4 regions of the Vibrio sp. 10N.261.51.F12 genome follow, and region 2 is predicted to be linked to each of the others. Evidence: predicted binding sites of a transcription regulator. Region 2 holds the regulator's gene; each other region holds the start of a gene.
The links. The regulator CRP, encoded in region 2, controls carbon source genes, mostly activating them, when cyclic AMP is high. The targets are predictions, from matches to a motif close to TGTGANNNNNNTCACA.

Region 1: dinG (ATP-dependent DNA helicase DinG) is a predicted target of CRP. The motif match lies at 5,186-5,201, and genes of this name have one in related genera.
Region 3: deoD (purine-nucleoside phosphorylase) is a predicted target of CRP. The motif match lies at 2,412-2,427, and genes of this name have one in related genera.
Region 4: malT (HTH-type transcriptional regulator MalT) is a predicted target of CRP. The motif match lies at 2,307-2,322, and genes of this name have one in related genera.

The regions. Positions count from the first base shown of each region.
Region 1 covers NZ_JBFROV010000014.1:409,282-417,490, reverse strand. The annotation lists gene AB4405_RS09165 (methyl-accepting chemotaxis protein) at 1-1,341, shown strand, start outside; gene rsmS (pleiotropic regulatory protein RsmS) at 1,497-1,661, opposite strand; gene priC (primosomal replication protein PriC) at 1,661-2,170, opposite strand; gene AB4405_RS09150 (TSUP family transporter) at 2,226-2,996, opposite strand; gene dinG (ATP-dependent DNA helicase DinG) at 3,011-5,098, opposite strand; gene AB4405_RS09140 (porin) at 5,633-6,664, shown strand; gene AB4405_RS09135 (DUF2057 family protein) at 6,832-7,530, shown strand; gene AB4405_RS09130 (MMPL family transporter) at 7,738-8,209, shown strand, end outside.
Region 2 covers NZ_JBFROV010000007.1:50,658-58,866, forward strand. The annotation lists gene astD (succinylglutamate-semialdehyde dehydrogenase) at 1-764, shown strand, start outside; gene AB4405_RS04245 (DUF1338 domain-containing protein) at 775-1,566, shown strand; gene crp (cAMP-activated global transcriptional regulator CRP) at 1,637-2,269, opposite strand; gene AB4405_RS04255 (phosphoribulokinase) at 2,514-3,383, opposite strand; gene AB4405_RS04260 (YheU family protein) at 3,616-3,828, opposite strand; gene AB4405_RS04265 (hydrolase) at 3,885-4,871, opposite strand; gene AB4405_RS04270 (PLP-dependent aminotransferase family protein) at 4,868-6,256, opposite strand; gene AB4405_RS04275 (LysE family translocator) at 6,388-6,984, shown strand; gene AB4405_RS04280 (TIGR02444 family protein) at 7,067-7,546, opposite strand; gene AB4405_RS04285 (ABC transporter ATP-binding protein) at 7,543-8,209, opposite strand, start outside.
Region 3 covers NZ_JBFROV010000012.1:121,024-129,232, forward strand. The annotation lists gene phrB (deoxyribodipyrimidine photo-lyase) at 1-421, opposite strand, end outside; gene AB4405_RS06680 (MerR family transcriptional regulator) at 453-1,241, opposite strand; gene AB4405_RS06685 (DUF523 and DUF1722 domain-containing protein) at 1,231-2,184, opposite strand; gene deoD (purine-nucleoside phosphorylase) at 2,514-3,224, shown strand; gene AB4405_RS06695 (lactate dehydrogenase) at 3,289-4,827, shown strand; gene AB4405_RS06700 (DMT family transporter) at 4,851-5,735, opposite strand; gene AB4405_RS06705 (DUF3302 domain-containing protein) at 5,853-6,227, shown strand; gene AB4405_RS06710 (HlyD family secretion protein) at 6,231-7,361, shown strand; gene kdgR (DNA-binding transcriptional regulator KdgR) at 7,636-8,209, shown strand, end outside.
Region 4 covers NZ_JBFROV010000021.1:23,173-31,381, forward strand. The annotation lists gene AB4405_RS14000 (glycogen/starch/alpha-glucan phosphorylase) at 1-1,949, opposite strand, end outside; gene malT (HTH-type transcriptional regulator MalT) at 2,512-5,220, shown strand; gene AB4405_RS14010 (hypothetical protein) at 5,500-5,874, shown strand; gene AB4405_RS14015 (DedA family protein) at 5,938-6,621, shown strand; gene rodA (rod shape-determining protein RodA) at 6,709-7,791, shown strand; gene AB4405_RS14025 (Qnr family pentapeptide repeat protein) at 7,893-8,209, opposite strand, start outside.

The sequences.
Region 1 (8,209 bases), on a different contig from region 2:
TTGGATGAGTCCGTTATCGCGAGTGATGATCCCAATGTAAAAACTGGGACGCCTTTCGTTAGTCACGTATTGTCAAAAGACCAAGTGACGGACCTGATGTTTGGAGAGGAATCTGTTATTCAATGGAGCAAGGATGGCGAGTGGTTGACGGTATTCAATCCCGTCTATATTGCTAATCAGACTTGGGGTGTCTTCTTTGATATGCCTAGAAGTGCCGTTTTGAGTGATGCCATCACCTTAGATCGAACGCTGACTACTCAATTAGAAGAAGGCGTTCTCATTGAGATTTTAGCTGGGTTAGGCTTTGTTATTATCGGGTTGGCGGTGATTGGTGTTGTATCACACAGTCTAGTTAAGCCGATTCGTGAGGTTGTAGCTAGGCTTGAAGATATTGCGACGGGTGAAGGTGATTTAACGCAAAGACTGGAAGTAAAATCAGGGGATGAAATAGGCCAACTCGCCGTGCAGTTTAATGCGTTTTTAGAAAAACTTCAGTCGACTATCTCTCAGGTTGCTGTCACCTCTGAACAAGTGACTCAAACGGCGGCGCAGGCAAAATCAACCGCGGCATCAAGTCGAATTAGCTGTGACGCTCAGTTTAGAGAAGTCGATTTAGTGGCGACCGCTTCAGAAGAAATGACACAGACGGCTTCGCTTGTCGTTCAAAATGCGGAAACGGCGGTTGAAGCGGCAGAATCGGCTAATAATTCCGCAAGTCAAGGACAAGAAGTCGCGGAGTTGTCAGCGGCCGAGATGGTGAGACTTGTTGAACAAATGAAGGCGACCGTGCCTATTGTTGAGGAATTGGCGAACAACAACGCCAATATCACCGCAATTTTAGCGGTCATCGAGGGGATTTCTGAACAGACCAATTTACTCGCTCTCAATGCAGCAATTGAAGCCGCTCGAGCTGGAGAGCAAGGACGAGGGTTTGCGGTGGTGGCAGATGAAGTTCGTAATCTTGCAAGTCGAACGCATGACTCTGTGGGGGAGATTCGCGAGGTGATTGACCGCGTGCAAAAGGGAACCAAAGATGTCGTTCAAGCGATTCAACAAGGTTCTCTGCTTGCCGATTCTACTGCGTCTCATGTGCAACAAGCGGTGACGTCGTTGAGTAGTATCTTTGAATCAATATCGGCGATTAACGATATGAACTCACAAATCGTAAAAGCGGCGGAAGAGCAGCAGTCCGTTTCAAGTGAGGTGAACCAAAACGTCACCAATATACGGGACTTGAGCGCGAAGATCTTAGACCAAGCTGGCGAATCGGAAAGTGTGGGTAATGATATTTACCAGCTATCTTCGGAGCAGCAGCGTTTAATGAATCAATTTAAAGTGTGATTTGTCCCTGATTACAATGGTTGAAAGGATCTGGCATCGATCTTAGAGTGCCTGATCTTTTCAACGTGATAGGGCTACGGTTGATCCCTTGATACCTGTATTCGATAGCGTGGTTATTGTGTGGCAAATTACGAAACTAGCTTACTGCTTACTGCTTACTGCTTACTGCATTCGAGTTGTCGACGAAGATCGGATTGAACGATCTCTATAGCTTTCAATGCTATTTCCGGTGAAATATCATTACTTTCCAACAAATAAATAAGGTCAACGGCCAGTTTTATTTCTTCTGGTGCACTGTCTAAGCTTTGATTGTTTGGCATTATAAAAACTTCTCACTTTCGCTAATCTGATGTTCAATATTGAGTATGGCTGACCGGCAGCGTTGCAAGCGTTGCTCGGCGGTTCGCCATGCTTGTTCTAGCGCCACATTATGTGGGGCTGATTTATACTGGACTTCTTTTTGTCTGACCATATCACACAGTCTGATTTCCCACACTTTGTGCTGCTCAAGGCTGGCATTAAGTTCATTAATAGGCGTAGCATGATTATCTGCGGCTAATGATGAAGAGGCGAGTGCTCGCTCTAAGGCTTCTAACTGTGCGACAAACCGCTCTGACAGGTATTGTGCCTTGTTGGCGTGAAGGTCTGGAGAGGAAAGCTGGCGCAGGTTCTCCTTTGCTTCTTGTACACAGGGTGACAACAGCCGAGATGGCGAATTAAATAACTGCTGATCAAACAAAGCCGGGGCGTGTTTCTGACGCTGTGCATCAAGCGCAGAAGCAGACCGTCGGAGAACATCGAGACGTGCGTGTAGATCGGTTAATCTCATGGTTTCTCCTAAGCGTTTTACTCACATTGGCGAATCAAACAATCAATGTTAACGATCAAAACCACGCATCGTAAGCGAGCTTGATCGCTAGAATACTCACAACAGTCACAAAAATCGGGCGAATGAACTTGCCACCAAACCGAATGGCCGAATGCGCGCCAATGTAAGCCCCAACCATGAGACACACGCCCATCGTTAACCCCAAAACCCAATTAATATGACCGAGAATGGCAAAAGTGATGAGGGACGTGAAATTACTGGTAAAGTTCATTGCCTTAGCCAGACCAGAAGCCAACAAGATATTCAAACGATACAACGCCATTGAACTCACGGTCCAAAATGCGCCCGTACCTGGCCCCGCGACACCGTCGTAAAATCCAAGTGACAAGCCTTGCAAGTATTGTTTACGATTGAATTTTGGGCATCCGCGATTGACGCCATCACCATCCGCGCTTGGTGCTTTGTGAAAAACAGTGTAAAGCGCAGCGGCAAGGATAACGAGCGGAAGCACTTTCTCGAGCCATTGTGTTGAGATCATATCAACGACAAGCGTGCCTAGCGTGGCACCAATCAATGTAGACACGAATGCTCGTTTCCAGCACTCGGGTTTAAACAGTCGTTTACGATAGTAAGTAAAGGCCGCTGTCGAGGAGGCAAAAGTCGCAGCGAGTTTATTGGTACCAAGCGCGATATGCGGCGGCAACCCAAGAGAGAGCAGGGCGGGAACCGTTAGCATTCCGCCGCCACCTGCGACGGCGTCAATAAAACCAGCAGCAAACGCCACTAGCGCAAGAACCACCAACATGCTGGGTTCAATAAATTCCATGGAAACCGATCACCTTACTTTTCTATCGTTCTTTTAAATGGGGGCAGGGAATCGAGAAGAGATTTGCCATACCTTTTGGTTACGATACGCCTGTCGAGAATATACAAGGTTCCGCAATCTCTTTCTTTTCGCAGTAAACGTCCGGCCGATTGTATCAGCTTTTTACTGGCCTCTGGAACTGTAATCTGCAGAAATGGGTTACCGCCGCGGCGCTCAATATATTCGGCATGCGCTTGCTCTATCGGTGAAGTAGGCACGCCAAACGGTATTTTGGTAATAATGAGGTTTTCTAATAACTCCCCTGGAAGATCGAGCCCCTCAGAAAAGCTACCGGTTCCAAAAAGAACGCTGGTTTTACCGCATTGAGTCAGCGTTTTATGTTTATTTAGAATTTCTGTGCGCGAGCGTTCGCCTTGTACTTGCAGGTGCCAGCCTTTTAATGCGAACTTTCCTTTAATGTCATTGGCGACCTGGTTCATCTGCCAATAAGATGAAAATAGCACAAGGTTACTTTTACCATTAGCGATGTATTCCATGAGTTTCTCTTTTAACTCATCAGTAAAAGGCGTGGCTTGTGGCTCGTACTTCATCTTTGGCACAATCAAATCTGCTTGATTCGCATAGTCAAAAGGCGAAGCAAGGGCAAGAAACTGCACACCATCGTCTTCTTTTTGACTAATGCCACTTTGATGGCAGAAAAATGAGAAAGAATTAAGCGCTCTCATGGTGGCGGAGACGAGCACGGCGCCGACACAACGAGACCACAGCTGTTGGTCGAGTTGCCAGCCAACTTCGAGTGGCGATACGCTGACAATGTGGTCATTATCGCGTTCTTTACTTTGCTCAATCCAGCGAGCAAGCGGCGCCCCTTTTTCTTTTTGTGCCTCGCTCATTAAGCGCCAAACTGCCGCCAGATTGTCAAAACGCTGGATGTAGAATCCAAGCTCAGCCAGCGCAGGTTCTGCAATGCGCGTCGCGATCTCTCCATCTTTTAGTCGCTCTGAAATCAGATCGGCTATTTTAGCGGAAGCCTGCGCGCCTTTTTGGGTGATGGATTTAAGATCTTTCGCTTGGGTTTCCAGCCACGTCGGCAGCTCGCCGTTTTCAAATCGACAGTTATTGTCTTCAAAGGTTAGGCTAGAACAAAATGTATTCACTTCGCCTAGTATCGGAATAAGCTGCTGTATCGAGTCTTGAAGTTCATTGCGAAAACGACCGACACGTTTCTCGTCAGCCAGCCCCGAATATTTAGATACCGCTTGGTTTAAGCGCTCTAACCAACTCACTGTCCCTTTTAATGCCGCGGAAGCCGACGCATGATCACGCGCGACTTGTGGCAGGTGATGCGCTTCATCAAAGATAAAAATCGTATTTTCTGGCTCGGGTAGGATGACCCCGCCGCCCAGATCAGCGTCTGCCATGACCAGACTGTGATTAGCAATAATGACGTCGTTTTTATCGAGCTCAGAGCGTGCTTTAGCAAATGGGCACTGCCTATGTGCGGGTAATCCACTATTACAACTGTGCTTTTCACTGACAATAGACTGCCAGATTGAATCGTCAATCGGGTTAGGCCATGAGTCTCGGTCACCATTCCATTTGTTTTGAGACAGCTTCTCATACATATCTTGAAGCTGTGTGATGTCACTTTTCTTTGGTTTAGCATCAAACATGGCGAGCAGGCTGTTGTCATCAGCCTGACCGATACCGCAAGCGACCGCTAGCTTCTCCGCACAGCAATAGCGTTGACGACCTTTGGCAATGACAAAGGAGAAGTTTTGGTCGGTTATTCGTCTATATAGCGGTAAGTCTTTATCGAGCAGCTGCTCTTGAAGCGCTACGGTTGCGGTGGAAATAACAATCTTACGGTTATTTTGCACTGCAATAGGAATCGTGGCCATCAAATAGGCGAGACTTTTCCCAATACCTGTCCCAGCCTCCGCAACAATAATGCGTGTTGATTTGTGATATTGCCCAAGCAATGTCTTGGCAATTTCGGAAACCAGGTAGTTTTGCGCCCGGCGAGGCACAAAGTTATCCAACTGATGTTGCAGGTTTTGATAGCTATTACGAATAGACGTTTGAATTTTACTGGTTGTCATACTGTGATCCAAGTTGCAGTCGGGCGATGATAGCACACTTCGAACCATGGCAATTAAAGATTCTCGACAGGGTATTGCTGTTAGAGTTTTGATCTATATCACAAAAAATGAGTGAACTTTCATGAGTAACCATATAATTCGATCGGTGAAAAATATAAAACGCCAAAAAACATATATTGGTAGCTGATTGTTCTGTTGCTGGGGTGTTTATTGCACTCTTTGTGGAGTTATATGTAATTATTGGCTGTTGGATTTAGTTAAATATTGCAGTTTTGTACCATTAAAAAACTTTGCAGTGCATCACGGAAAGTGCTGTAACTTGCTGTTTTTTATCTGTTTATAATAATTTACCAAACTACTTTAGAGTGTTTGACATTGTCTTATAACTTTTGCATTCTTGATTTCGAGATTTAACGACGCTGAAACGACTTAAGAACAAAAGGTTGTTGTTCTAAAAAATGATTTTGGCGCGATATATATTAAAAAAGGGAACCGAAAGGGAATTCCCATCTAATGAAAAGGCAGTGGATTATCATGAAAAAGACTCTAGTAGCTCTAGCAGTATTTGCAGCAGGTTCTGCGCAAGCAGGTATCGAAATTTATAACCAAGACAAAGTATCTGTTAGTCTTACAGGTGACATTGAAGTTGTTTATCTTCAAGATATTGGCGTAGACCAAAGCACTGAACAGCAAATTCAAGATGCGGATTTCGGATTCGATGTTCGTTACGCAATTAACGACGATCTACAATTTGGTGCGTACTGGGAATTTGACGGTGCGAGTAGCGACGTAACCGGCGGTACTAACGATTTTGCACAAGTTGGTAATACATACGTAGGTCTATATTCTCAAGCTGCAGGTTCGTTGATTGTCGGCCGTCTTGACTCTATCCTAGATGATGCTGGTATCGGTTCAGATTATCAGTTTGGTTTCGATGCATTCTTCTCTAATAACTCACCATTTGGTGCTGACGAATCTATCCGTTATGACATCGATAAAGGCAATTTCTACGCTGGTATCGCATACAAACAAGATAAAAACGACAACGCAGATTTGGGTGAAGACGGCAACATGGTCGACGCTAAACTTGGTTACCGTGTAGCAGACTTTGATTTTACTGGTTTCTACGGCAAAGCAGACTTTAAAGGCGCTACTATTACAAATTCAGGTGATAGTGAAGAACTATACGCTCTAGAAGGCCGCTGGGCTGGTGTTGAAAACCTAAATCTAGAAGCTGGTTATTATCGTATGAATCATACTGAAGCTAATGTAGATAAAAGCATGGATATCTATGGTCTTGCTGCAGATTACACTATTAACAAAGTTATTCTTGCTGCCGGCCTTCAGTACGCAACATTTGACAAAAAAGAACTTCAGAGTGCAAACGGTTCAATACAAGATGTAGACTCAGAAATGGGTTGGTTCGTAAACGCTGGTTATATAGTAGCTCCAGGCGCAACTGTTTACGCTGAACTTGGTGGCAACGATGGTCACGGTCTTGATAACTCTGGAAACTACCAGTCAAATGATATCGGTTTCGCACTTGGTGCAAAAGCTGAATTCTAATCTAGCTTTTAGCTAACAGATTATATTGAAAGCCACCCTTGGGTGGCTTTTTTATGTCTGTTAATTAGTGATTTAGATGTCAATTTATCTAAAAAATCCTTTTTTGCGAGTGACCTCTGTGGCATGCTGTTTGACAAGAAAATAGGCCGTAGTAAAGGAAGCCGATTGTGAAAAATAGTATTGTTATTCTTACCGCGTTGAGCCTTGCATTTAGCGTTAATGCCGCAACACTGGTCCCTATGAAAGGGGTGTCGGTTTACTTTATTAACGGGCAAGAAGCCGAAGAGAAAATTGGCAAGAACCAATTGGTTGAAGGTGAAAATCAAGTTGTTGTGCGTATGGATAAAAAGCTGGGCAAAGGCAGTAGTTCAAATGTTTTTGCTTCTGCGCCATATGTACTAACGCTTAATGTGACAGGCGAAGAGGTGAAAATCAACCATCCAGTCGCGCGCAGTGAGCAAGAAGCTAAGGTTGCATTTCGTGGAGATTCGCCAGAATGGCGAGTGACGCAAGATGGCTACGCGTTAACGTACGAGCAAGAAAAGCTAAAAGGCAAAGATGGTTTCTTGCCTTATATGGCGATGGATGAATTGATCGCTGCACATAATGCTGAGCGTGGTATTACTTTTGCTTCTGGTGATATGGTCGTGGCGAAAGCCGCCACGCCTTCTACCACCGCGGTCGTTGCTACTACTGCTGTCGCGGCGACGACCGTTGCGTCCACAAGTGCCTCAGCGACGCCATCTAATGAAACGGCGGCGGCGCCAGTCGCTTCTGATAATGTCGCGCAGTTGCAAGCATGGTATTTGAAAGCCTCTAAGCAAGAACGTAAAGAATTCCGTAAATGGATGATTGACCAAGAATAGATCAGATTGATCCGATTTAAAAAAGGAGCCTTGGCTCCTTTTTTATTACCTGCACTACCACCTATAGCGCTAAATACAACGACTACCATTGCTGTGTTGCCTCACAGGTCTACCGCGTATTTAACGATACCACTAACAATAAATTGACGAGTAAAACGAATTTTGCGTTAAACTATCGATATTATTGCAATGCATTGTAAGCCTATCGTGAATCAACTTATCGCTCTTATCCAACGTTTTCCAAAAACGATTCTACTTATTGTTCTCATGCTAACCGCCGGCAGTGCCTGGTATGGGCAGCAGCACTTCAAAATGAATGCTGATCTTTCTTCTTTAGTGAAGCAGGAAGGGGGGTGGGTAGACAATCTCGTCCGTCTTGATAGCACCTTTCCTGAAACGGGTAACGTCGTGGTGTTGATCACCAGCGATGATCCCGAACTCGCCAAACAAAGTGTTGACACGTTATATGAGAAACTGGCTAAGACGGTTATCTTCAAAGATGTATTCGCACCTTCATTGCTTTCTTGGTTTCAGCAGTATGCGTTAGGATTTATCTCTGAGGCCGAGTTTAAGACTTTACAAGGTATCACGAGCAAAGAAATGGCGCCGCTAATGGCGGGGGCTCAGTCACAACAGCTTGATGTGTATCTTGGGCAATTGGTCGCCAAAAATTCAACGC
Region 2 (8,209 bases):
TTGCCGGTCAGCCTGATAAAATGCTGGCGCTAGAGATGGGGGGCAACAACCCATTAGTTGTCAGTGAGGCGTATGGCGATCTTGATGCAACGGTCTACACCATCATTCAGTCTGCCTATATCAGTGCAGGGCAACGTTGTACGTGTGCCCGCCGATTGTATGTTCCCTTTGGCGATAAAGGTGACCAGCTTGTTGAGGCCCTGGTCGCCGCGATAGCAAAAATACGTATCGATGAGCCGTTTGCCGATCCGGCACCCTTCATGGGACCACAAATATCCATGCAGGCAGCACAAAACATCATACAGGCTCAGTCCGCATTGCAAGCCTTAGGCGGCAAGAGTTTGGTTGAGTCACAGCAGCGACAGGCAGCATTTGTGACGCCAGGGTTGATTGATGCGACCACAATTGATGTATTACCGGATGAAGAATATTTTGGCCCGTTGTTGCAGCTTGTACGCTATGAAACGCTAGAGCAAGCGGTTGAACTTGCCAATGATACCCGTTTTGGTTTATCCGCAGGACTTATCTCAACCAATGACGACGAGTGGTTGTATTTTGTTGACCATATCCGTGCTGGTATTGTGAATCGTAACCGTCAGTTGACGGGCGCGAGCGGTGATGCACCATTTGGTGGCCCTGGTGCATCCGGTAACCTGAGGCCGAGTGCTTTCTATGCCGCAGACTATTGTGCCTATCCGATGGCATCGATGGAGGGAGACGAAACGATTCTTCCAGCGACCTTAAGCCCAGGACTCGACCTCTAAGGAGCGACATATGAAAGTTGAATGGTTATTTGAGCAACTGTGGCAAGATTATACGACGCGCCTGTGTCCATCCGCCGCGAAAATTCAGGGGTTGCTGAAGGAGCAAGAAGCACTGATTAATGATCACATTGCCTTGCGCACCTTTAATCTCGACCCTGTTGGTATTGAGACATTGGCCAAGCCTTTTCTTGAGCTTGGTTACCAGCAAGGAGGCGAGTATGAATTCAAAGCTAAAAAGCTGTCAGCCATTCATTTAGAGCATGCAGACCACACGTTACCTAAGGTTTTTATTAGCGAACTGTGTGTGGAGCAGTGCTCACCCGAGCTACAGGCCATTGTGACCAAGCTGGTGGATCAAGTTGATAGTGCGGCCGTATCGTCGGCAGATTTTCTGTTTGGTGGGCGTCTGTGGACGTTGAGCAGCGAAGATTATCAAACACTGGCGCAAGAAAGTGAGTATGCCTCTTGGCTTGCCGCTCATGGTTATGGTGCGAATCACTTTACCGTGAGTGTGAATCAGTTGCAGCGCTTTGAAGACGTGGTGGCTGTGAATCATTATTTGCGCCAGGCCGGTTTTGAGATCAATGAATCAGGTGGTGAGGTCAAGGGATCGCCTGAGGTATTGCTGGAGCAATCATCGACCATGGCCGATAAAGTATTGGTGTCGTTTTTAGGCGAAGAGAAGCGTGTGCCTGGAGGTTTTTATGAGTTTGCTAAGCGCTATAAAATGAATGATAACACCTACTATCAAGGGTTTGTGGCAGCGTCTGCGGATAAAATTTTTGAGAGTACCCATCAATAAATAGACTCACCCTTTCGCCATAAAAAAAGCCACCTTGCGGTGGCTTTTTAATTATTAGTAACGTTAGATATTAACGCGTGCCGTAGACCACAATAGTCTTACCATGAGCAGAGATAAGGTTCTGCTCTTCCAGCATTTTAAGAATACGTCCTACTGTCTCACGAGAACAACCAACGATCTGGCCGATTTCTTGACGAGTAATTTTGATTTGCATGCCGTCAGGGTGCGTCATTGCGTCAGGTTGTTTTGCTAGGTTAAGTAGCGTCTGAGCAATACGACCAGTTACGTCAAGGAACGCAAGGTCACCAACTTTCTGGCTTGTCACTTGTAGGCGACTTGCCATCTGAGAAGATAAGCGCATGAGAATATCTGGGTTAACTTGGATAAGTTGACGGAATTTCTTGAAAGAAATCTCAGCCACTTCACAAGGTGATTTAGCTCGAACCCACGCTGTACGTTCTTGGTCTTCTTCAAATAGGCCTAGTTCACCGATGAAGTCACCTTGGTTAAGGTAAGACAAGATCATCTCTTTGCCTTCTTCATCTTTGATAAGTACTGCTACTGAACCTTTTACGATGTAGTAAAGTGTTTCAGCCTTCTCGCCCGCATGGATTAGCGTGCTTTTTGAAGGGTACTTGTGAATATGACAATGTGAAAGGAACCACTCTAGCGTTGGGTCGGTTTGAGGTTTACCTAGAACCATATTTCTTACTTCCTCTGCAGGGTATGCTTGCTGCTTTCCATATATTATAGCAAGTCCATTGTGTTGAGACTCACTAGCATAAAAGCACTTTGAAGATGGCGCAAGCGATCTTCTGTTTCAAAGAAATAGTATCCTTTTTTGCGCGGACTTTCTTGATTTTAATCGTGTCATCAGACCATTTTCCTATACAAAACTGTGCACATGATCACGGTATAAAAAATCATCTAAGTTTAGGCGCAAAAAACTAACCTATTTTCCCTGTTTCTATTAGCTGCTGTAGTATAGGACGGACAATTAATTCCATCGCAAAACTCATTTTCCCGCCCGGCACGACGATGGTGTTATGACGTGACATAAAGGAACCGTCAATCATTGAGAGTAGATATGGGTAATCGACATTCTTAATGCCCCTTAAGCGAATGACGACGAAACTCTCATCGAGACTTGGGATTCCCTTCGCATTAAGTGGGTTCGACGTATCAACGGTGGGGACGCGTTGGAAGTTGATATGAGTACGCGAAAATTGTGGTGTGATGTAGCTGAGATAGTCGTCCATTGACCGTACTATGGAATCGGTCACTGCTTCTCTGGAGTGTCCACGGTCACGTGTATCGCGAACAAATTTTTGGATCCACTCCAGGTTGACGATTGGAACCATGCCAATCAAGAGGTCAACGTGCTGAGCGGCATTAATGGCACCATCAACAACACCACCATGTAACCCTTCATAAAATAATACGTCAGAGTTTTGGGGTAAGTCTTGCCAAGGCGTGAAGGTGCCCGGCATTTGATTGTATGGGACCGCTTCGTCGAATGTATGTAGATAGCGACGAAATTGGCCGACGCCATTTTGTCCGTAGTTTTTAAAAAAGGTTTCAAGTGCAGGAAAGTCATTGGCTTGAGGGCCAAAGTAACTGATGTGCTTACCCTGTTCTTTTGCTTTGCGGATCTCGACATCCATCTCTGGGCGAGTAAAGCGATGGAAGCTATCGCCTTCGATAAACGCAGGTCTGATGTTCATCATGTTGAACATCTTGCGAAATGCTTCTGATGTTGTCGTTGTTCCAGCTCCTGAGGAGCCTGTCACCGCGATGATAGGGTGTTTCGCTGACATAACACTTCCTGTGTATTTTTAGTATTCATATCCCGATAAGCTGGGAAATGTTGTTTATGTATGGTTTATCTTAATCTGGGCACGAGCTTATCATGAGCGATTCAATCTATAATTGACGGCAAACGTATCGTTAACGGTAAATATGTAGTTAACGGTAAACGTATAGCTACCATCAACTATTTACTGATAAGCAGAGGCTTACTATAGCACCTCATAGCCAAAGGCGAGATATTTACAACGAGTTACGCATCTTGATGTCGACCGTTTCGTGTAATTCAGAAAAGACAATGACGGCTTCTCCCGATTCTAGTTGGCTTCGTACATGTGCAAGTTTATCGGCTAGAGTGTATTCGCTTTCACCGTAATCGGTGCCTTCACGCAATACAAATTCTTGAATCAAATTATCGAGTGTTTCCGATGCGATCTGCTGCCATGGGATAATCATAAATACCTCTCTCTTCTATGATGGTGAGAGTATATCAGAGATGAGCCCGACAGGAGTTATTCAGCAAGGTGTCGATAATAACTTGGCAATACTTCTTCAAGCCAGAAAACGGGTTTGCGCCAGCTTCCAGATAAAAAGCCGACGTGCCCACCTTGTTCGAGTAAACGATAGCTTAGATGAGGGGTCAGCTCATAATCAGGAATCACCTCATGATTCATAAATGGGTCGTCTTTAGCGTGGATAAACTGCGTAGGGATGACGATATCGTTCAAGCGTGGTAGTGCAGAACATCGTTGGTAATAGTCATCAGCGTCCTTAAAGCCGTGAAGTGGCGCGGTAATTAAATCATCAAATTCATAAAGCCTTTTCATTTCTTTTATTCGAGCGGCGGTTAACCCTAATGCCTCGCTGAGTAGGTGAGTTTTTAATAATGCATTTTTCTTCATCGAAGAGAGTAGGTAGCGTCGATATAGTTTGGAAAAACCTTGTTCAATACGGCTAGAGCACGCTGCGAGGTCTAAAGGGGCAGAAACAATCGTCGCACTATCGAGCTTAGTATCCGTCTTATAATGGGCGAGATAGTTAGTCAACATATTGCCCCCAAGGGATATGCCTACGGCTACCTTTTTGGCATTTGGGTAGCGATGATCCAAAAGCTCAATGAAGTGTCTTGCATCCCCGATTTCACCAGAATGATAGGCCCGAGCCAGACGGTTTAGATTGGGACCACACCCTCTAAAGTGCATCATAACCGCGAGCCAGCCTTGTTTTGCGAAGGCGTGCATCAACCCATTGGCATACGGGCTATTAAAGCAGCCTTCTAGTCCATGAAAGAGGACAAAGACCGGTTTATGCTTTGCCTTATCACTGTGGGGATCTTCACTCCATGCCAGTTCAACAAAGTCATCATCGGGGGTCTCAAGCGTTTCCCACACGGGGTCAAACAAGGAACGACGACGGATGAATCGAGGTATCAAGGTTTGAATATGCGGGTTACCGAGTCCCTTGGCGGCGATAAAAGGTTGTAGTGTCGGTGTGTTCATAATGTGAATTCACTGATTGGGTTTGATAATAATAGTGTATTGAGCTTTTCTACGCCGCTCTCTAGCTGTTCGATCGTTTGGGGGGAGCTTAATGAAAGCCGAACCGCAGGAATGACCGTTCCGCCCGGAGGGGCAAACAACTCCCCAGACTTAACAATGACCCCTAATTCTGCCGATTTTTGAACAAATTCACTGAGTCGCCACTGCTCAGGTAGGGTTAACCACACATGAAAACCACCGTTTTGGTAGCGCATGTTAAAAGCACCGAGAACGCGCTTGGTGATGGCCAGTCGCTGACTCATTTCATTATGAATGGCGGTGATATTGCGCTCTGCATCGCCAGATAGCAGCATTTCACAGGTGAGTGCAATCAGCAAAGGGCTGATCATCCAGCTGTGGTTTTGTAGAGTTAGAACAAGCTGTGGGTACAGTTTTTCTGGCGCACTGAGATAGCCGACACGAAGCCCTGGTGCTAAGCATTTTGAAAAGGCGCCAATATAAATGACGGTTTCTGGTGCCGAGTTTACAAGTGGTGCTGGGGGCGAGTCGAGTAACAAGCCGTTAATGTCATCCTCAATGATATAGACATTGTTGGCTTGGCATAGTGCGATGATAGCTTGGCGCCTTGCGGGTGACATGATAGCAGTGGTTGGATTTTGCAGTGTGGGTGTGAGGTATAAAAAGCGCGGAGAATAGCGCTTGCAGCATACCTCGAGCGACTCCGGTGTGATCCCTTCATCGTCCATTTCAACCCCTTTTAATGTGAGCTGATTTTGCCTTGCAAGTGAGATGACACCGGGGTAGGTGTACTGCTCCACCAACACCGTATCACCCGGACGAGTAAAGGTATCAAGGACCATCTGAATGGCGTGTTGAGCCCCCGAGCTAAACAGCAGCTTGTTGACATCGAGAAGGATGCCTTGCTCTTTCAACCAGTTTGCCACGATAGAGCGATGAGCATCCAAACCAGTTGGCGGTTGGTATAGCATCAGTTGATTAAGGTGCTGCGAAGATTGTCCTATACGCTGCATGGCCTGCTTGAGCATGTCGCTGCGATCGAGCCGCGGTGGAATGTTGTAGCTAAAGTTGCACTCGTTTGAGTGTTCTGGGAGCTCTTCAAACAACCAGCTCGGCTTCTCATTGTCGGTGACATACGTTCCCGCTCCAACTCGTGCTTCGACAAGCCCGCGACGCTCAACCTCTGCGTAAGCGCGAGTAATGGTACCCACGGTGACGGAGAGCTGATCGGCTAGCCAGCGATGGGTGGGCAGCTTTTCATTGCTCGAGAGTGTGCCATTGTTGATTTGATCGCTGATCTGATCGGCAATCTGTTTATAGATCGGCATCGGATCTTGTTTAGTTACACGAATGCTTGAGATTGTCATGGTGACAATAAACCTTTTGCGTCAAGTTTAATCCATTGTTATGGTTATTTTGTCGGCAATTTATCATTTATGCAACCATAAAATGGCAAATTGTATCGATACAATTTAAGCTATTGGATTAAGGAAGCAGCATGGAATGGTCGTTTATAATGTCAGTCGCTTTGTTTGCGATTGTCATGACAGGTACGCCAGGGCCTAACAATGTGATGTTAACGGCGTCGGGTGCCAATTTTGGCTATGTTAAAACGTTGCCACATTGTCTGGGTATCGGGCTTGGCTTGATCAGTTTGATACTGATTAATGGCGCAGGGTTAGGGGTGATCTTTACCAATTACCCTGTGGTTCAGACGTTACTCAAATGGCTGGGTAGCGGTTATTTATTGTACTTAGCGTGGCGGATACTATCGGCTGGGATCAGCACTTCGTCGCAAGATGATCAAGCAAAACCGATGACATGCTTTCAAGCGGTCTTATTTCAGTATTTAAATCCTAAAGCATGGCTGATGTCGATCACTGCAGTGAGTTCATTTGCGCTTTCCGGTGAGAGTTATTGGTTCTCACTTGGGGCGATCTGTTTGATCTTCTTATTGATTCAAGTCCAAACGTCTTCTGTTTGGATCGGCTTTGGCACGATAATTCGCCGCTACTTATCGACACCGATAGCTTGGAAGCGCTTTAATTCGAGCATGGCTATGCTGACAGCATCGTGTGTCTTGTTTATTTGGTAATGTCGTTTACTTGCTTGTCCGAGTGAGGAATAAGTCGCTAATGTACGAGAATTAAAACGAGTATGACTTATCCAGGGAGCGATTACTGGCGAGAGGGGAAGAAGGTCGCGAAAGGTTTGGCAAATACACAACCAAGGTGATCCGCACCAAGTTGCTGGCAGTATTTAGTGACGAGCAGCGCCCCTGTGTTGGTGGTGATGTGGCGTGCATTGATGCAGTCGACCAGATCAGATTGCTGCTGCTTTTCTAGGCTAAGCTCAAACTCTAGGGCCTCGCGGTACAGGCTGTCGTTGATGTTGTTTTTGAGCTGCCGCCTGAGGTGGCGAAAATGGTGGAGAAGCTGCTCAGTGCGTCCCAAGCAACCCTGTATTAAATGCCAATCTTCAGCAGAGAAATGACAGTGCTGCTCGTCTAACCATTTGAGCGCGAGCAGCAGGTTTACGTTGCCATGATAGTGGTTCTGAATCGCAAGACACGCCTCTTTAACTTCTCGCACACCATAGTATTGCAGGCTGAATTGCCATAGGTGTTCGAGGGTCAGTGGCGCGTGCTCATTACTCATGATTCATTGATTTCCTGTTCCATGTTTTCTAGCTCTTCATGCAGCCCCATCCACTCCATCTCTACGTCTTCGAGTGTCGATTTACTCGTTGATTGTTGGGCAAGGACTTTAGTCAGTTTAGCTTTGTTTTCCGCTTCATACAGTGAGGTATCAGATAATTGTGTTTCTGCTTCACTGAGGAGTGTATTTAGCTTATCCATTTGCTTTTCGAGTTTATCAATGGTTTTGCGTATTGGCGCTGTCAGCTTTCTGAATTCAGCCTCTTTGCGTTTTTGCTCTTTTTTTGCGGCCGCACTGTTTGTCGACGCTTTGCTCGGCTCGCTGGCTTGCGCTTCTTTACGCTCAAGCTTTTGCTGTTCTGTTAGCCATTTGTAGTAGTCCGTTAGATCGCCATCAAAAGGGGCAACCTGGCGGTCATGAACAAGATAAAGGTCGTCAGTGGTTGCACGCAGTAGGTAGCGGTCGTGACTGACAATGACCATCGCCCCTTCAAAGGTTTGCAATGCAAACGTGAGGGCCTGACGCATGTCTAAATCAAGGTGGTTGGTTGGTTCATCGAGTAGCAATAGGTTTGGCTTTTGCCATACCACTAACGCCAATACCAAGCGTGCCTTTTCACCACCTGAGAACGGCGCCACTTTATCCAGTGCTTTTTCACCCTGA
Region 3 (8,209 bases), on a different contig from region 2:
AAACCGTACCTGGACGCAAAACACATTTGTCATCAAATGTTATTAATTTTTTACTTATGCTTTTTAAACGAGCGGCCAAATCTAAGGTTCTTTGTATCTCGTTGACTTCATGATCTAAATTCATGAATACACTGTCAATCTCTAACTCTTCGAGCGTATTGATTATCCAGTCGTTGGCAGTATCGAAATCTTCGCACTCGTGATAAAGCAGAGGAATATTCAAAGCGTCGAGGTCCCTGCTCAACACCGTTAAGCGGCGATACACTAGATCGGCTTGAATGGGCGCGAGATCATGTTGCTGCCACTGTTGAGGCGTCGCAATAAACAAACCGACAACCGGGGTTTCCCCATCGATGGCGTTGATAAGTGCCGTGTTATCTACGGTTCTCAGATCACGATTAAACAGCACGAGTTTCTTCATCTTAGTTTCTCTTAATTTGGCTTAAAGGTGATCAGATTAAAAGGTCAATGACTGGCGACACATGGATCTGGGTATCGCGATATTCACGTTGTTCTCGTATCACGGCCAGATGCTTTTCCGACAACGATTTCTCAGCAAACACGTGAACGTGCTGGAAGTTCATCATTATCTCGTCATTGAATAAAGCAGCGATCTCATCCACGCCATCTAAAAATGTCACCGCAATACCCTGTTCAACTAAATTGGCGTAATAAAACCATGCAAACACATTCCCAACGCTGTCCATGTTGATGAGCAAGCATTTGCTTGTTAACGATTTCTTCGATTCAGCTTGAATCATCAACATTAATCGGTTTATCAACGTTGTCCGAAATAGAGCAAGCTGCAAAGAACGCAGCCCTGCTTTAACAAAATCGATCGCGGACAGTACGGGCAACACAAATTGTGTTTCTACAACCGCTAACGGGTATTCTTTCAAAACATAACTAATGATTCGGTCTGTTTTACTGCCATCTAAAAGACTCAACGCTTCGAGTACATGCTCCACTTCGTCAAGTTGAACCGATGTGGTTTGCTCCGTCAGTAACGTATTGGAATCGATCAGTGATTTCACCTTGCCAATGGAAACCCCTTTCGCCAACCAACCTTGTACGCATTTTATCTTTTCGATATCACTTTGCGTGTAGAGTCGGTGACCTTTATCCGTACGCTCTGGCTGGATTAAGTTGTAACGCCTTTGCCAAGCTCTTAGCGTCACTGGTTTTATGCCAGTAATATCAGCCACTTCCCGAATCGCATAGCATGTTTCTTTAGAGGCCATAACGTAACCGCATTTCTTCTGGGTGCGGCTGTAGAAAGCGCTGTTGCGCTAGGTAATCATCTGGGTAGGCCCTGAGGTAATGCTTGATCAATGTGAGCGGTGACAGTAACGGTAAGACACCAGTGCGATAGTCATCAATCACTTGTGATAGCTCACGCTTCTCATCTGCGTTCAAAGACCGTTTAAAATACCCTTGAATATGCATCAGCACATTGGTCACATTCTTTCTACTTGCCCTGTGTTTCAAGCCGTCCATCAACCCCTGACGGTATTGCTGATAAAAATCACTGGGCTCAAGTTCGTTTTGATGTGCGACTAAACGCCCTAATGATTTATAGGCACTCGGGTTATGCGCCATAAGTGTTAACTTGTAACGAGAATGGAAATCAACAATTTTCCCTGGCGTAGGTGCGCCCTGCATGGATTGATAAAAATCATTTAACCCAAAGACTCGAGAAATAAAGTTCTCCTTCAACACCGGATCATTGAGTCTTCCATCTTCCTCAACAGGTAACCAAGGCATTTTCTTCATCAAGTGCTCTGTGTATAGACCCACGCCATTTGTTTTGGCGTGACCGACGGTATACACCTTTACCCTTTCCATGCCACAACTTGGAGATTTAGCGCAAACGATGTAGCCACACATTTCAGTGTCTTCTAACTCTGCCACTTTTTGATGGGTATAAGTCAGCATTCCGTCGGTATAATCTTTCGTAGCGTCCTTCGTTTCAACCAAGCTGATGCGTTCTTCATTAGACATAAGGCGTATGGTTGGCCTTGGTACAGGTAACCCCATCCCAACTTCTGGACACACCGATACAAATGAAAAATAGTCCCTTAGTTCCTTATTCACATAGGTACTTTGTTTATGCCCCGAATCGTATCGTACTTTTTCTCCCAATAAACAAGAACTGATACCCAGCGTGATTGGTTGCTCATCCATTTGCGGTTCCTCGTTGTACAAAAAATGGTTATGTATAAGGAATAGCACAACCTGATAAGTGATACAAAAAAATAATCTGTACAATATTACGAGCGACTCAGCCACAAGTTCACTCTTCAGAAAAATTATTGATGTGTGCAAACCATTCTGCGAGTAAATCGATTGCTTAACAACTTTCAACACATTTAGTTATCATTGTGTGGCTATCTGTAGTTTTCACGAAAAAATGTGATTTAAATCGCATGTGAGCCTTTAAAATACGGGTAGTATTCGTTTTAACAAAGAACGAAGCGTTCAACAGAATTAGTTAAAATATTAGGAGCAATACGATGGCTACCCCTCATATCAACGCAAACCCGGGTGATTTTGCTGAAACAGTCCTGATGCCAGGTGATCCACTTCGCGCTCAATATATCGCTGATACGTTTTTAGACAACGTAGAAAAAGTGTGCGATGTTCGTAACATGTTCGGTTACACCGGTACCTACAAAGGACAACGCGTTTCTGTGATGGGTCACGGTATGGGTATTCCGTCTTGCTGCATCTACGTCCATGAACTTATCAAAGATTTTGGCGTTAAAAATGTAATTCGAGTAGGGAGTTGTGGTGCAGTACGCGATGACGTCAACTTAATGGACGTCGTTATCGGTATGGGAGCTTCTACAGACTCTAAGGTTAACCGTATCCGTTTTAACGATCATGACTTCGCTGCGATTGCTGATTTTGGTTTATTAGAAGAAGCCGTCAAGCAAGCTCGCGGACAAAATGTTCCGGTTAAAGTCGGTAATATTTTCTCAGCAGACCTTTTCTATACGCCAGAAGCCGATATTTTCGACAAGATGAAACATCTAGGTATTTTGGGGGTTGATATGGAAGCGGCCGGTATCTACGGCGTCGCGGCTGATTTAGGTGCGAAAGCGTTGACGATTCTGACCGTGTCAGATCACATCATCCGTGGCGAGAAACTGAGCTCAGAAGACCGTCAAAAATCGTTCAACGATATGATGACTGTCGCGCTAGAAACCGCGATCAATATTTAAGTTTACGAAGCCAGTTCAATGCCTGAAGTTGAACTGGCTTTTTATCAAACCATAGGGGGTGAACGTGTCAGAAGGCAAGTTGCCGCGGGCCGCAAATGGGTTACAGCTCAATTTTTGTAAAACATTGGCGTGTGATAATTTTGGACAAAGTGATGCAAGTTTGTATATTTTGCAGCACAGTAATCCCAAGCGACCTGCGATGGTGTGCCGTGAATGTGGTGCGTTTCCCCCCCTACTTAACAACCAAGAGGTCCTCTCCGAGCTAAAGCGATTGCAATTGGCTCATGATGATGGACTCCCTTGCTGCAAAGATGCGCAATGTGAGCACTTTGGCATGTCCGTTTATACCCATAAGGAGCGTTATCATGCCTTTGGGTTTAGTGGCGATCGTCAGCGTTATCGATGTAAGCAATGCCAAGGCACATTTGTCGATAAGTGGTCGGGCACGAATAAAAAGACCTTGATACAAGAAGCATTACTCGCACTTTTATTTACTGGTTATTCCGTCAGAGAGATTTGCCGAAAGCTCGACATTAACCCCAAAACGTTTTACGACAATATCGACCAAATTGCGAGTCGATGTCGTAGGAAACTTGCCAACATTGATGCTCGCTGGCTGAACCATGCCAGTCACTATGAGCTTGCCTCAAACTATCAAAGTCTCCAAAAGAGCAGTAACAACGGGGTATTTTGGTTTGTCACTTGTGAAGCCAATTCGGGCTATGTGCTATGCCAACACACCAATTACACCGCGCAAACCAAATCTAGTAGTAACCTTGATCATGATGCTTATCAGCAGAATTCACAGTTCTTGCCGAGTAGCTATCAGGCTGAAAATTATTCGGAGAACAAAAGCTTTACTGGGAATGACACAACAAAAGAACACAGCGGTTTCAGCCTCAAAGAGCGAATCGATATTAATTATCAAAATATTCTCGCCAGAAGTAATGTCGAAGACCCCCTTGGTAATTTCTCTACCTTTAACTATCCAAATACTGGGACATTAATTCGAGCGCCGTACACCTCTTACGCACATTATCTACTCATCTCTGAGATGATTGGTGACCAAAAGCCACTCACTATTTATATGCCCCAAGATCCCCTTTTGCGCTCGGCAGCCCTAACCGTCTACCTTGAACGTATCCATCAAAACAATATTGACCTAATGTATGTGTTGCAAGACCCTCACTGGGACAACAGCGGTCAATCAAAAACGACGGATATAGCACTAATGGGTTGGTGGCGGGACCGATGGACCATTGCTCATCAAGACAATGGAGCCAGCAAGGGACTCTGTTACCTATCGGGGAATGATTCTTTCGCTAGTAACGCCGACGTTTTCAGTCATGATAGCCATAACGATAGCTGGTTAAAGACGGCATCTATTCAAAGTGCATTATTTTATCAAAATCGATTCCAATTGCTGTTTGAAAGCTTTATTAACGAGCCAAGGCGAAAATTACGCCCCAACGGCATTATGCCTTTACTCGACATATTCCGAGCTTGGCATAACCTATGTTATCAAGATAAACAGGGGCTCACCGCGGCTCAACGATTAAACATTTGCCAAACCCCAATGACGCTAAAACAGCTACTTGAGTAATAATAAAATTCTGACGTCATCGACTATAGAAAAAATAAAGAAATCCCTAATAGGGCGAATAACGTACCTATCACACTTCGGCGGCTAACCCGCTCTCCCCTTACTGCATAAATAATAAGTATAAATAGTGGACTGGTTGCGATAAGTGTCTGCGCCACTGCTGGGTTGGCGTGTTTTAACGCAATTTGCTGCAACCACAATGCCAGAAATGTTCCGACAAATATTGCCCCAAGCAGCCACGTCCATTGTCGTCGAGACATCGTTTTGCTGCGGGCTAGGATACTAGAAAAAGGTTTTTTCTCTATAAAAGGGATAAATATCACAACAGCCAGCACCCCAATAGTCAGTCGAATAAACGCCCCAAGCAGTGGGGGTAAATCACCTTGTACTAACGCGTAATGGGAAATCACGACCCCAGATGCTTGGCATATACTTGCCACCAGCCCAAAACCAATACCCGCCATATCATTTGCACGGTCTGCCTGAGTGGGTTGAAATACGACGAAAGCAACAGCAACGGTTGTAATCACTACCCCAAGCCAACTTTGTAGTTGCAATGTCACTCCTAAAAAAAGCAGCATTAGCACACCAGAAAGTGGCGGTGCAAGTGACTCTAATAATAAGGTTTTATTCGCACCAATCCGTTTTAACGCCGCAAAATACGCACTGTCGCCAATCGCAATGCCAACGACACCAGAAATCCCCAGCACCCATAAATACTGAGGCTCGATACTCAATGTTGGTGCAGGCATAAGTGGCAAGACCATTGCCATCATTAGCGACGCGATCACACCTTTGATAATATTTAGCTGCAAAGCAGAAAAGTGGTGACTGAACTGACTATAAATCCACGTCGCCAATGCCCAGACTATTGCGGCTCCAATCGCCGATAACTCCCCCACAAACATTAACTCTATCCTTAATTTATTATCACAAACCCATTGATTAACTTACTCATATAACAAATACTTAACCTAACACTGTGCGCCATTCTGGCTAACATCACCTTCAAACAAGGATGAATTATGTTTCTTGATTACTTTGCATTAGGGCTACTGGTTTTTGTAGCACTTGTGATCTTTTACGGAATTATTGTTATTCACGACATCCCTTATGAAATATCAAAAGAGCGCGATCATCCACATCAGGATGCCATACATGTCGCGGGTTGGGTAAGTTTATTCACACTTCATACCATTTGGCCATTTTTATGGATTTGGGCAACATTGTGGCGCAAAGAACGCGGCTGGGGCTTTCATAAGCTCGAAGAAGAGCAGCATGACCTTCATCACCGTTTAGAAAAGCTGGTCGATCAAGTAACGAATATGGAACAAGAAATTAAGTACCTTAAGGGTAAACAAGTCGTGCAACACGCTCAATCTGTGGAAGAGGAGAAGTAATTCATGGATTTATTACTCATATTAACGTATGCCGCACTATGTATTGCCGTATTCAAGATCTTTAAGATTCCACTGAATAAATGGACCGTCCCTACTGCCGTGCTCGGCGGTGTCGTCCTGATTGGTACACTCATTTTATTAATGAACTATAACCACCCTTTTACTCAAGTCGGTGGTCAGTTCTATAGCACAACACCCATTGTTTCTAGCGTTCGAGGTAAGGTCGTTGAAGTCGATGTGATAGCAAATCAGCAGATGAAAAAGGGAGACGTCATGTTTAAAATTGACTCAATTCCTTACGAGGCTGCGGTGATTAAAGCGAAAGCAGCGCTGGCTGACGCGAACCAAGACGTTCTGCAGCTAGAAAGTGATTACAAAGCAGCGCAATCCGATACCATCAAAGCAGTCGCAGAACGCGATAAAGCTTTACGTGAATTTGAACGTTATCAAACGGGCTTTAAGAAAGGTGCCTTTACCGAGCAACAAGTGGATACTCGTCGTCAAACTTACAAAGCAAACCAAGCCTCACTTGAGGCATTTGAGGCCAAAGAAGAAAGCGCAAGACTCGGCTTTGAATCGCAAATTTTTGGAGAGAACACCACCGTAGCTCAGCTAAAAGCAGACCTTATTCAAGCCGAGTTTAACCTTCGCGAGACCGTGGTACTTGCTCCCACTGACGGCTATGTCACTCAGTTGGCATTAAGACCCGGAATGATGGCGGTACCATTACCACTCGTGCCTTTAATGACGTTTGTGCATACCGAAGAGAATTTTTTCGTTGGCGCCTTTAGACAAAATTCACTGCAAAGGCTTAAGCCAGGTTTTGAAGCCGAATTTTTGTTCAGAGCATTACCAGGTAAGGTGTTTAAAGGTAAAATAGTCGAGGTACTCCCAACCATCGCGGAAGGACAAATCAGTGCCAGCGGTACATTAAGAAATTCGCAGACCTTCAACACATCTGGTCGAGCGATGGTCAAACTGGTCATCGATGATGATATGAGCCAATATGTGCTGCCTACTGGTGCCAACGCTGAGATTGCGATTTATTCAGATAGCTTCAAACATGTATCTATCATGCGTAAAGTGCTGATCAGAATGAAGAGTTGGCAAAACTATCTTTATTTAGATCACTAACACATAACCATCTCTCACTCAGTAAGCAAAATGGCAACCTTTCGGGTTGCCATTTTTAATCATTTGGTTGGACTTGCATGTGCAATATCGGCAACGTACCCCTCACACCTTTTAAAACTCCCTCCTAAAGTCAAAGTCAAAGTCAAAGTCAAAGTCAAAGTCAAATAAATATGACAACGATCCTATTGTATTCAATTTTTATAAAAAGGCTTTTTAAAAATAGTGAACAGTGTTAAGTTACATGAATATAACAATCGTAAGCAAAGGAATATCAATGGATAAATCCACACAACCTGAAGCGGTATCTTCAGTGTTAAAAGTGTTCAATATATTAGAGTCTCTCGGTGACCAAAAAGAGATTGGTGTATCTGATTTATCTCAGCGATTGATGATGTCTAAAGCCACAACTTATCGTTTTTTGCAGACCATGAAAGGCTTAGGTTATGTCTCACAACAAGGCGAAGCTGATAGGTATTCATTAACATTAAAAATGTTTGAATTAGGGTCTAAGTCTTTGGAGTGGGTTGATTTAGTTGAACTTGCAGAAAAGGAAATGCGAGTCATTTCTGAAGAAACTAACGAGACAATCCACCTTGGCGCTTTAGATCATGGCTCCATCATTTACATCCATAAAATTGATTCCAGCCATGCGCTACGAATGCATTCAAGAGTCGGTCGCCGTAACCCTTTACACACTACGGCAATCGGGAAAGTCCTGCTTGCTGAACGTGATAACGAATCCATACGTGATGCCCTTGCCGATGTAGAGTTTGTTAAAAGTACGCCCAATACGTTAGAAAATATTGAGCAGTTGATCGATGAGCTAGCGCTTGTTAAACAACAGCACT
Region 4 (8,209 bases), on a different contig from region 2:
ATTTGCTGAGATACGTCCGCCGCAGGGATGATGATCTCAGCCATGCTCACGCGGTAATCAGGAATGAAGACCACTTTCAGCTTATTGCCGATGCGAGGGTCGTTGTTGATCTTCTCTGCAATCTTGTTCACCGCGAAGATGATCTCTTTCGCTAGGTGGTAGCCCGGCGCCGCTTTTGCTGCAAAGAAACAAACACGTGGCTCACACTCAAAACCAGGTTCGTTAAGAATACGGTGGTAGAGAGAGAGAATGTGTAGCAAGTCTAGGTGCTGACGCTTGTATTCGTGTAGACGTTTAATTTGAACGTCAAAGATCGCGTTAGTATCCAGCTCGATTCCCATGTTCTCTTGAACCCAATCAGCAAGACGCTGTTTGTTTTCTTTCTTAACGGCCATGAACTCTTTTTGGAATTTTGCATCGGTTGCAAACTGAGCAATACCTTCTAGCTGCTCTAGTTTCGCCGGCCACTCTGCACCGATCTTGTCAGTAATGAGTTTCGATAGACCTGGGTTACAGAACTTCAACCAACGACGTGGCGTGATGCCGTTTGTGACGTTAGTCAGTTTACCTGGGAAGATTTCGTTGAACTCTGGGAACAAGTCTTTCTTAACCAGCTGAGAGTGAAGTGCTGCTACACCGTTCACTTTGTAAGAACCAATCACACATAGGTTTGCCATGCGAACCATACGGTGGAAACCTTCTTGAATGATAGAAAGCTTCGCTTGCTTCTCACCATCACCCGGCCACATCTTGCGAACTTCTTGCATGAAGCGGTGGTTAATTTCAAAGATGATTTCCATGTGACGAGGAAGCAGACGGCTGATAAGAGATTCAGACCATGTCTCCAATGCTTCTGGAAGTAGTGTGTGGTTCGTGTATGCGAATGTGTGAGCACTGATTTCCCACGCTTGGTCCCAAGTTAGACCTTTCTCGTCAATTAGGATGCGCATTAATTCAGGAATGGCGATCGTTGGGTGCGTATCGTTAAGCTGAATCGTTTCCTGCTTAGGAAGATCCGCTAGTGCAAAACCAGCCGCTTCATGACGACGTAGAATATCGCGAACCGACGCCGCTGAGTGGAAGTACTGCTGCATTAGACGCAGAGTCTTACCTTTTTCGTGGTTATCATTCGGGTATAGAACCTTCGTGATGTTACCAGCATCGATTAGCGAGTGCTGTGCTTCAAAGTAATCGCCGTTGTTGAAGCTTGCTAGTGAGAAAGGTGCAATGGCCTGACATTCCCAAAGGCGCAGCGGGTAAACGGTGCTTGACTCGTAACCGACAATAGGTAGATCCCACGGCATTGCTTTTACTTCCATGCCTGGAACCCAAGTGCGTACTTCTTTACCGTCAACGTATTCAACATCTACACGACCGTAAAAACCAATCTGTTGTGCCAGTTCTGGACGAGCCACTTCCCACGGATAACCTTCAACACCGCGCCATGCGTCAGGTGCTTCTTTTTGACGACCATCTTGGAAAGATTGTTTAAAGAGACCGTATTCGTAGTGAAGACCGTAGCCTACTGTTGGGTATTCTTGAGCGGCACAAGAATCCATGAAACAAGCCGCAAGACGACCAAGGCCACCGTTACCCAATGAAGGATCACGTTCTTCTTCAAGCAGATCCGTTAGGTTGTGACCTAATTCTTTCATAGCTTGAGTGATTTGTTCATACAGGCCCATGCTGATCAAGTTGTTACCTGTCAGGCGGCCAATTAGGAATTCAAGAGATAGGTAGTTAACGCTTTTCGCGTTCTTGATGCGGTCGTCCGCTTCCGTTGCAAGTAAGTCAAAAGTGGTAAGCTCTGCCAGCGCGCGCCCCATTGCCAAATACCATTGGCGCTCGGTCGCGGTTTCTACTGTCGTAGCATAAGTCGCAGAAAGATGCTTTTTAACACTGTCTTGGAAAGAAGCTTTGTTGAATTTTTTCTGTTGCGCAGGTTTCATTAAGAAATCTCACTTTAAGTTTTATCCATCTGTCACATATCGTGCATGGTGACGTCTCCATAAACATCCTCCTACTTCCGACTCCTTGGAGGATGAGTGACGAGGGCGTAGAGGGCGTACTCCCCTTCAGAGAGTGATCAATATCCCATTTCAATTGGGCTTTGGCTTTTATCCGGTGATAACGATCACGCCAGCGTCACAATCACTGTAATCGCTAACTAAGACTGTACGGTTAAATAGGTGCATATCGAATTCGAAATTTGAGTCTGAGATCACAATTGAATTAAAAAATTCACCTAATCGGACGGTTTTTTTGTATACATGACGCCCAAGCAGTACGACCAGCACACAACTATTCGTGATAATGATCACAAATTCGTGGCGTAGTTGGCGTGTTGTTTGTTTTTAAAGCAAAATCTAGCCGTTGATCAAACACTGTAGAGCTAGACCTCGCCTAACATCAAAAAGGCAACTTTAAAGTCGTAGAATTCGTGTCTTTTTCCTCATCGAGGCCGCTCAGTATTAGCGAAGACACTAACTATAAAAATGATAGGAAATATCTATGTGGATTCCTTCAAAATTAACTCGCCCAGGACGCTTGCATAACGCTATCGTCCGTCCACGAGTTTTGGACCTACTTTCACAGGCCCCTTTTTACAAGCTTGTACTTTTTCGCTCCCCTGCTGGATATGGTAAAACCACCATGGCCGCACAATGGTTGTCTGACAAACCTCACGTCGGCTGGTACAGCGTCGATGAAAGTGATAACGACTCATTTCGCTTCGTCAACTATCTCTTACAGGCGATTAATAAAGCGACGCACAATAGCTGTCCTAATGCTCAGAAACTCGCAGAACGCCGTCAATTCTCCTCTCTTCATTCTCTACTCGGAGAAGTATTCTCAGAACTGACGAGCTACCACCACGAATGCTACGTCGTACTCGATGATTACCACCTCATCACCGATGAAGACATCCATGAAGCCATGCGTTTTTTCCTTAAGCACATGCCCGATAACATTACATTGGTCGTGACAAGTCGTGGTAATCCGCCACTAGGGACTGCAAACCTGCGTGTACGCGATTTAATGATTGAAATCGGCAATGAATTACTCGCGTTTGATACCGAGGAAACCACGCGTTTCTTTAATCTGCGTCTCGCGGATGATATCGATGATGAGACCGCTGACTCTTTGCGAACTTACGTCGAAGGCTGGCCTTCTGCTTTACAGCTGTTTGCCCTACAAGCTCAACATCAAAAGCGAACGTTAGCACAATCCGTCGAAACCATATCTCAGTTTAATCACGCTCACCTTTGGGACTACTTGATCGAAGAAGTGTTTGATTTACTAGATAAAGATACGCGTAATTTCTTAATGCAATGTTCCGTTTTAGATCACTTCAATGACGATCTGGTCACGGCATTAACCAAACGAAATGACGCGCTCAGCATGATTGAATCTTTAAATCGTTTTGGTCTATTTATCTATCCGCTTGAAGGCGAAAACCATTGGTTTCGCTTCCATAACTTGTTTGCTGAGTTCTTGTCGCATGAACGTAAAGCCAGAATTCCGCAGCAAGAATTGGATCTTCACCTCGCCGCGGCAAAAGCTTGGTTAGAACAAAGCGTTCCCCATCAAGCGCTCAGGCATGCAAGATTAGCCGCAAATAGCGAACTCACTGTGACCATCCTCAACGAGTTTGGTTGGAAAATGTTTAACCAAGGAGAGCTTGCTACGCTGGAGGAGGCCATTCAAATCCTAACGGATGATCAACTCTACAGTCATCCGAGGTTGTGTATGCTGCAAGCATGGTTAGCACAAAGCCAGCATCGCTATAACGAAGTCGGTGAGCTGATTGCTAAATCCGATAGCGAGATGGCATTACGCAAGGTAGAGCGTTCTCAAAAAGAAGATGGGGAATTCAACGCGCTGCGTGCTCAGGTTGCCATTAATCAAAACTCACCAGAAAAAGCACTTGAGCTGGCTGAACTGGCGTTAGGTGAACTGGATCATTCGGTCTATCGCAGTCGTATTGTCGCTACCTCGGTCGTTGGTGAAGTCAACCACGTCACGGGCCAACTCAGTCGCGCACTGCCAATGATGCAGCAAACCGAAAAGCTAGCGCGTCAGTATCATGTTTACCACCAAGCGCTATGGGCACAGCTTCAGCAAAGTGAAATTTTAATTGCTCAAGGCTATGTTCAAGCGGCTTATGAGGTGCAAGAAAGTGCGTTTAGACTGATCGAAGAACAACAACTGCACCAAGTCCCAATGCACGAGTTCTTGCTTCGTGTCCGAGCGCAAATCTTATGGTGTTGGAATCGCTTAGATGAAGCGGAAGAGTGTGCTTACAAAGGGCTAGATATCCTAGGTAAGCATGAGCCAAGTAAGCATTTACACAGCTACTCAATGATAGCTCGCATTGCCATTGGTCGTGGTGAATTAGACAAGGCTTCAAAGACCATTGAGCAGATTCAACACCTGATGAAACAGTCAACCTACCACGTAGACTGGACAGCCAACGCATCGCTTTCTTTGCTACTGTATTGGCAAGCAAGAGGCGACCAAGACTCGATTGAACAATGGCTTGAGACGGCGATCAGACCCGACAGCGCATGCAACCATTTCTTACAACTGCAATGGCGTAATATTGCTCGCGCTCAGATTTGCTTAAAGCAATTTGATGAAGCAAAAACAACGCTACAGTTTTTGGCGAAAGAAGCGGCGACCTATAACCTAGTCACTGACACGAATCGAAATCTCATTGTAGAAGCGATCTTATGGGTGCAACTTGGCGACGACGAAAGTGCCAAAGTACGCTTAAAAGAAGCACTCGTACTGACGAACCAAACTGGCATGATTGGTAACTTTTTGGTGGATGGTGCAACTATTGGTCATTTGCTTGAAAAACTCGCCTCACGCTCTGAGCTTGGCGACCTTGAACGTCATCGCGCCCAACTTCTGATGAAAGACATCAACACGACGCAACGCAGTCGTTCGGTGCATTTCAACGAGGAGTTTGTCGAGAAGCTCGTCAATCACCCCAATATACCGGAGTTAGTACGTACTAGCCCGCTAACCCAACGTGAATGGCAGGTTCTTGGGTTAATCTACTCAGGATTCAGCAATGAACAGATTGCTCAAGAGTTGGATGTCGCCGGCACCACAATTAAGACGCATATCCGGAATTTGTACCAAAAACTCAATATTGCCAATCGCAAAGAAGCGATCAGTACCGCAGAAAATCTGCTGCAACTGATGGGGTATTAACACACCCCGCACATGCCTCGGGTGGTTCACTCGCTATTAAGCGGGATAGCCAATACAGCCCAAGCACGAGATTCGCTTTTTCATAAAAATACGCCCAGCGGCTTACACCGTTTGGGCGTTTTTATTTATTCATATTTTACCTTTTTCGTACACCGTCTTCGCGGTGTAACCGGTTGCATTACAAAAGAAAGTCATGATTTATCGCTCGATGAGAAATGCGATTGCTTTTCTTGGCGGTTAGACGTACATATGAGCAGATTTCATCATTGAGCGCTTAACGTGCAACAACAGCTTGAGCCACTCTTCTTCATCATAACCCTCATCACGGTATTGCTGTTTAGCCATATCGTCGATGTCATTGGTTCGGAGCAAACAGCGTCCCATACCGTGGCAATAAGCCAACAAGGGACGCCGGATTTCACAATCGATACGTTGATATTACGTCACTCTAATTCTCGGGTTTTATCACAAAACGCTCAACCACCAGCCAAAGCTCGGCCTTCATGGTCATCGTTCATATTGACGCTTTCAGCGCTTCACGACCATGATCGTTTCACTCATTACGCCCCCTCTCGCTCCTTGACACTCAAAAACAACCGAATCGCTGGTTGGCAAGACGGCAACCTGCTATTTCGCTTTATTCACTCTCGCTGAACGCTTTCCATTCCCCACTAAGAATCCCCACCGTAATATTTACCGTTGGTATATGGAACCGCTATGTTTGAAACGATACAAGACGTCGTGATTGCCCTTTGGCATCAGGATTTTAATACGCTGCTGGCGCCAGAAAGCGCGATATTTATCTATATTTTGGTCACTTTTCTAATTGCCTTAGAAAGCAGCTTTTTACCCGCGGAGCCACTCCCCTGTGATAGCGTCGTTGTTCTCGTGGGCACCTTATCCGCTGTCGGAGTCCTCCACCCTTTTCTTGCCTTTCCGCTACTAATCATTGCCGCTGCAACAGGCAGCTGGTTAGCGTATTTACAAGGAAAGTGGCTTAATCGACTTCCTTGGGTTCGAGGTAGGCTCGCAAAAGTCCCCGAACGCAACATGCATACCGTTGACGCTCTACTTGGTCGCCATGGCTTAGTTGCATTGTTCAGTGCTCGCTTCATTCCGTGCGTGCGCTCTGTTGTCCCCATGATGATGGGGATGCGAACTCATGAAACGTCACGCTTTCATTACTTTTCTTGGCTTAGCGCTACCTTGTGGATTGCCCTGCTCGCGGGTTTCGGTTATTTACTGCCTTCGTTGCCAGAACCCATCAGCCGTTTCACAACCATGGGGCTAATGGCTGCACCTCTCATTACGCTAAGTGTCGCCGTTCTCAGTGTTATTACATGGCGAGTTCGTAAGGCCATCAGTGCAATAAAACGCGTCAAAAAAGAACCTATTTCATGAATGGTCACTTCATGACATGTCTACTTGGTCATTAACAACGTCTCTGTACAAGGAGGAGATTTGACGATCTCTTTATCAAAGTATTCCATGCCAAAATACCTCGCCCCACAGCTCGACAAGCCTATTTTGCTATCGATACTGTTACTTATGCTATTCAGCTCAATAACCATATGGAGTGCCAGTGGGTTTAGTGAATCAGTGATTAAAAATCATCTGATGCGCTGCGTCATCTCTGTGTTTTGTCTCGTTGTGATGTCAGCAATACCTGCGAAATTTTATCGTCGCGGTTCGCCCTACCTATACGTGCTGGCGGTGACGCTACTCATTGCCGTGATCTTAGTCGGCGATAGTACCAATGGCTCACAGCGATGGCTTGAAATTGGGGCATTTCGCTTCCAGCCATCAGAATTGATTAAGCTCGCAATTCCTATGATGATCGCTTGGTTAGTCCAAAAAGATGGCGAGCGTCCGACTATCACTAGAATACTTTACGCACTCGTACTAACGGCAATCCCTGCCGGGCTTATCTTCATTCAGCCTGATTTAGATGGCGCCATTTTCGGCGTTATTTATATGTTGTTCGTGTTGTACTTTGCGGGAATGAGTTGGACGATCATCGGTGGATTTGTTGGCCTCATAACCCTGCTAGTTCCGATGCTGTGGTTTTTTGTTATCGAGGCTTACCAAAAAAAACGTATCTTGCAGTTTCTTAATCCAGAGAGTGATCCGTTAGGTTCGGGCTATCAAATTATTCAATCCCATATTGCGATTGGATCGGGTGGCATGACAGGAAAAGGATGGGCCAATGCCACACAAAGTGCACTGGGGTTCATTCCCGAAAGTCACACCGATTTTATTTTCTCGTCTTATGCCGAAGAATGGGGATTTGCTGGATGCGTGGCCCTTTTGTCTCTGTATCTGTTTATCACGCTACGCACGTTGTGGCTGTCATGTGCGAGCCACCATATCTACAGTCGGCTAGTATGTGGTTCATTCGCATTAAGTTTTTTTCTCTATGCTTTTATCAATACTGGCATGGTGAGTGGACTGTTACCTGTCATGGGCAGCCCGCTTCCATTCTTTAGTTATGGGGGTACCGCGATGATTACTCAGGGAATTTGCTTTGGCATCATCATGTCGTTGTGCCGATCACCCTCGAGATATGCATAAGTCAGTAGATTAACTTGGCTCAAGTCCGCTTATGCTTATGCTTATGCTTATGCTTATGGCCATTATCTATTAACGAAATAGATAATAGCCACGCTACTCTCTTAATCTGGGAGGACAACCAGCCCTAGCGGCTCAAGCAACTGCTCTTGCTGCCATGAACAAATCTTAACCCCGCTGAGATCCACTCTTCTAGGATCGAGCCCCTCCAAATCAACATGGCACAGGTTCGCGTCTTGGAAACGAAATTGAGACCACGAATCCGCAGAAAACACACCACGGCTGAGATCAGAGCCTTTGAAAGATGCACCTTGAAGGTTTGCCCCTATCCATCGGTTCTCAAACAGGTCACATTTCTCAATGACCGCACGCTCAAGATTGGTGTACGACAGATTACAGTCCGTGATATATGCTGAGCAGA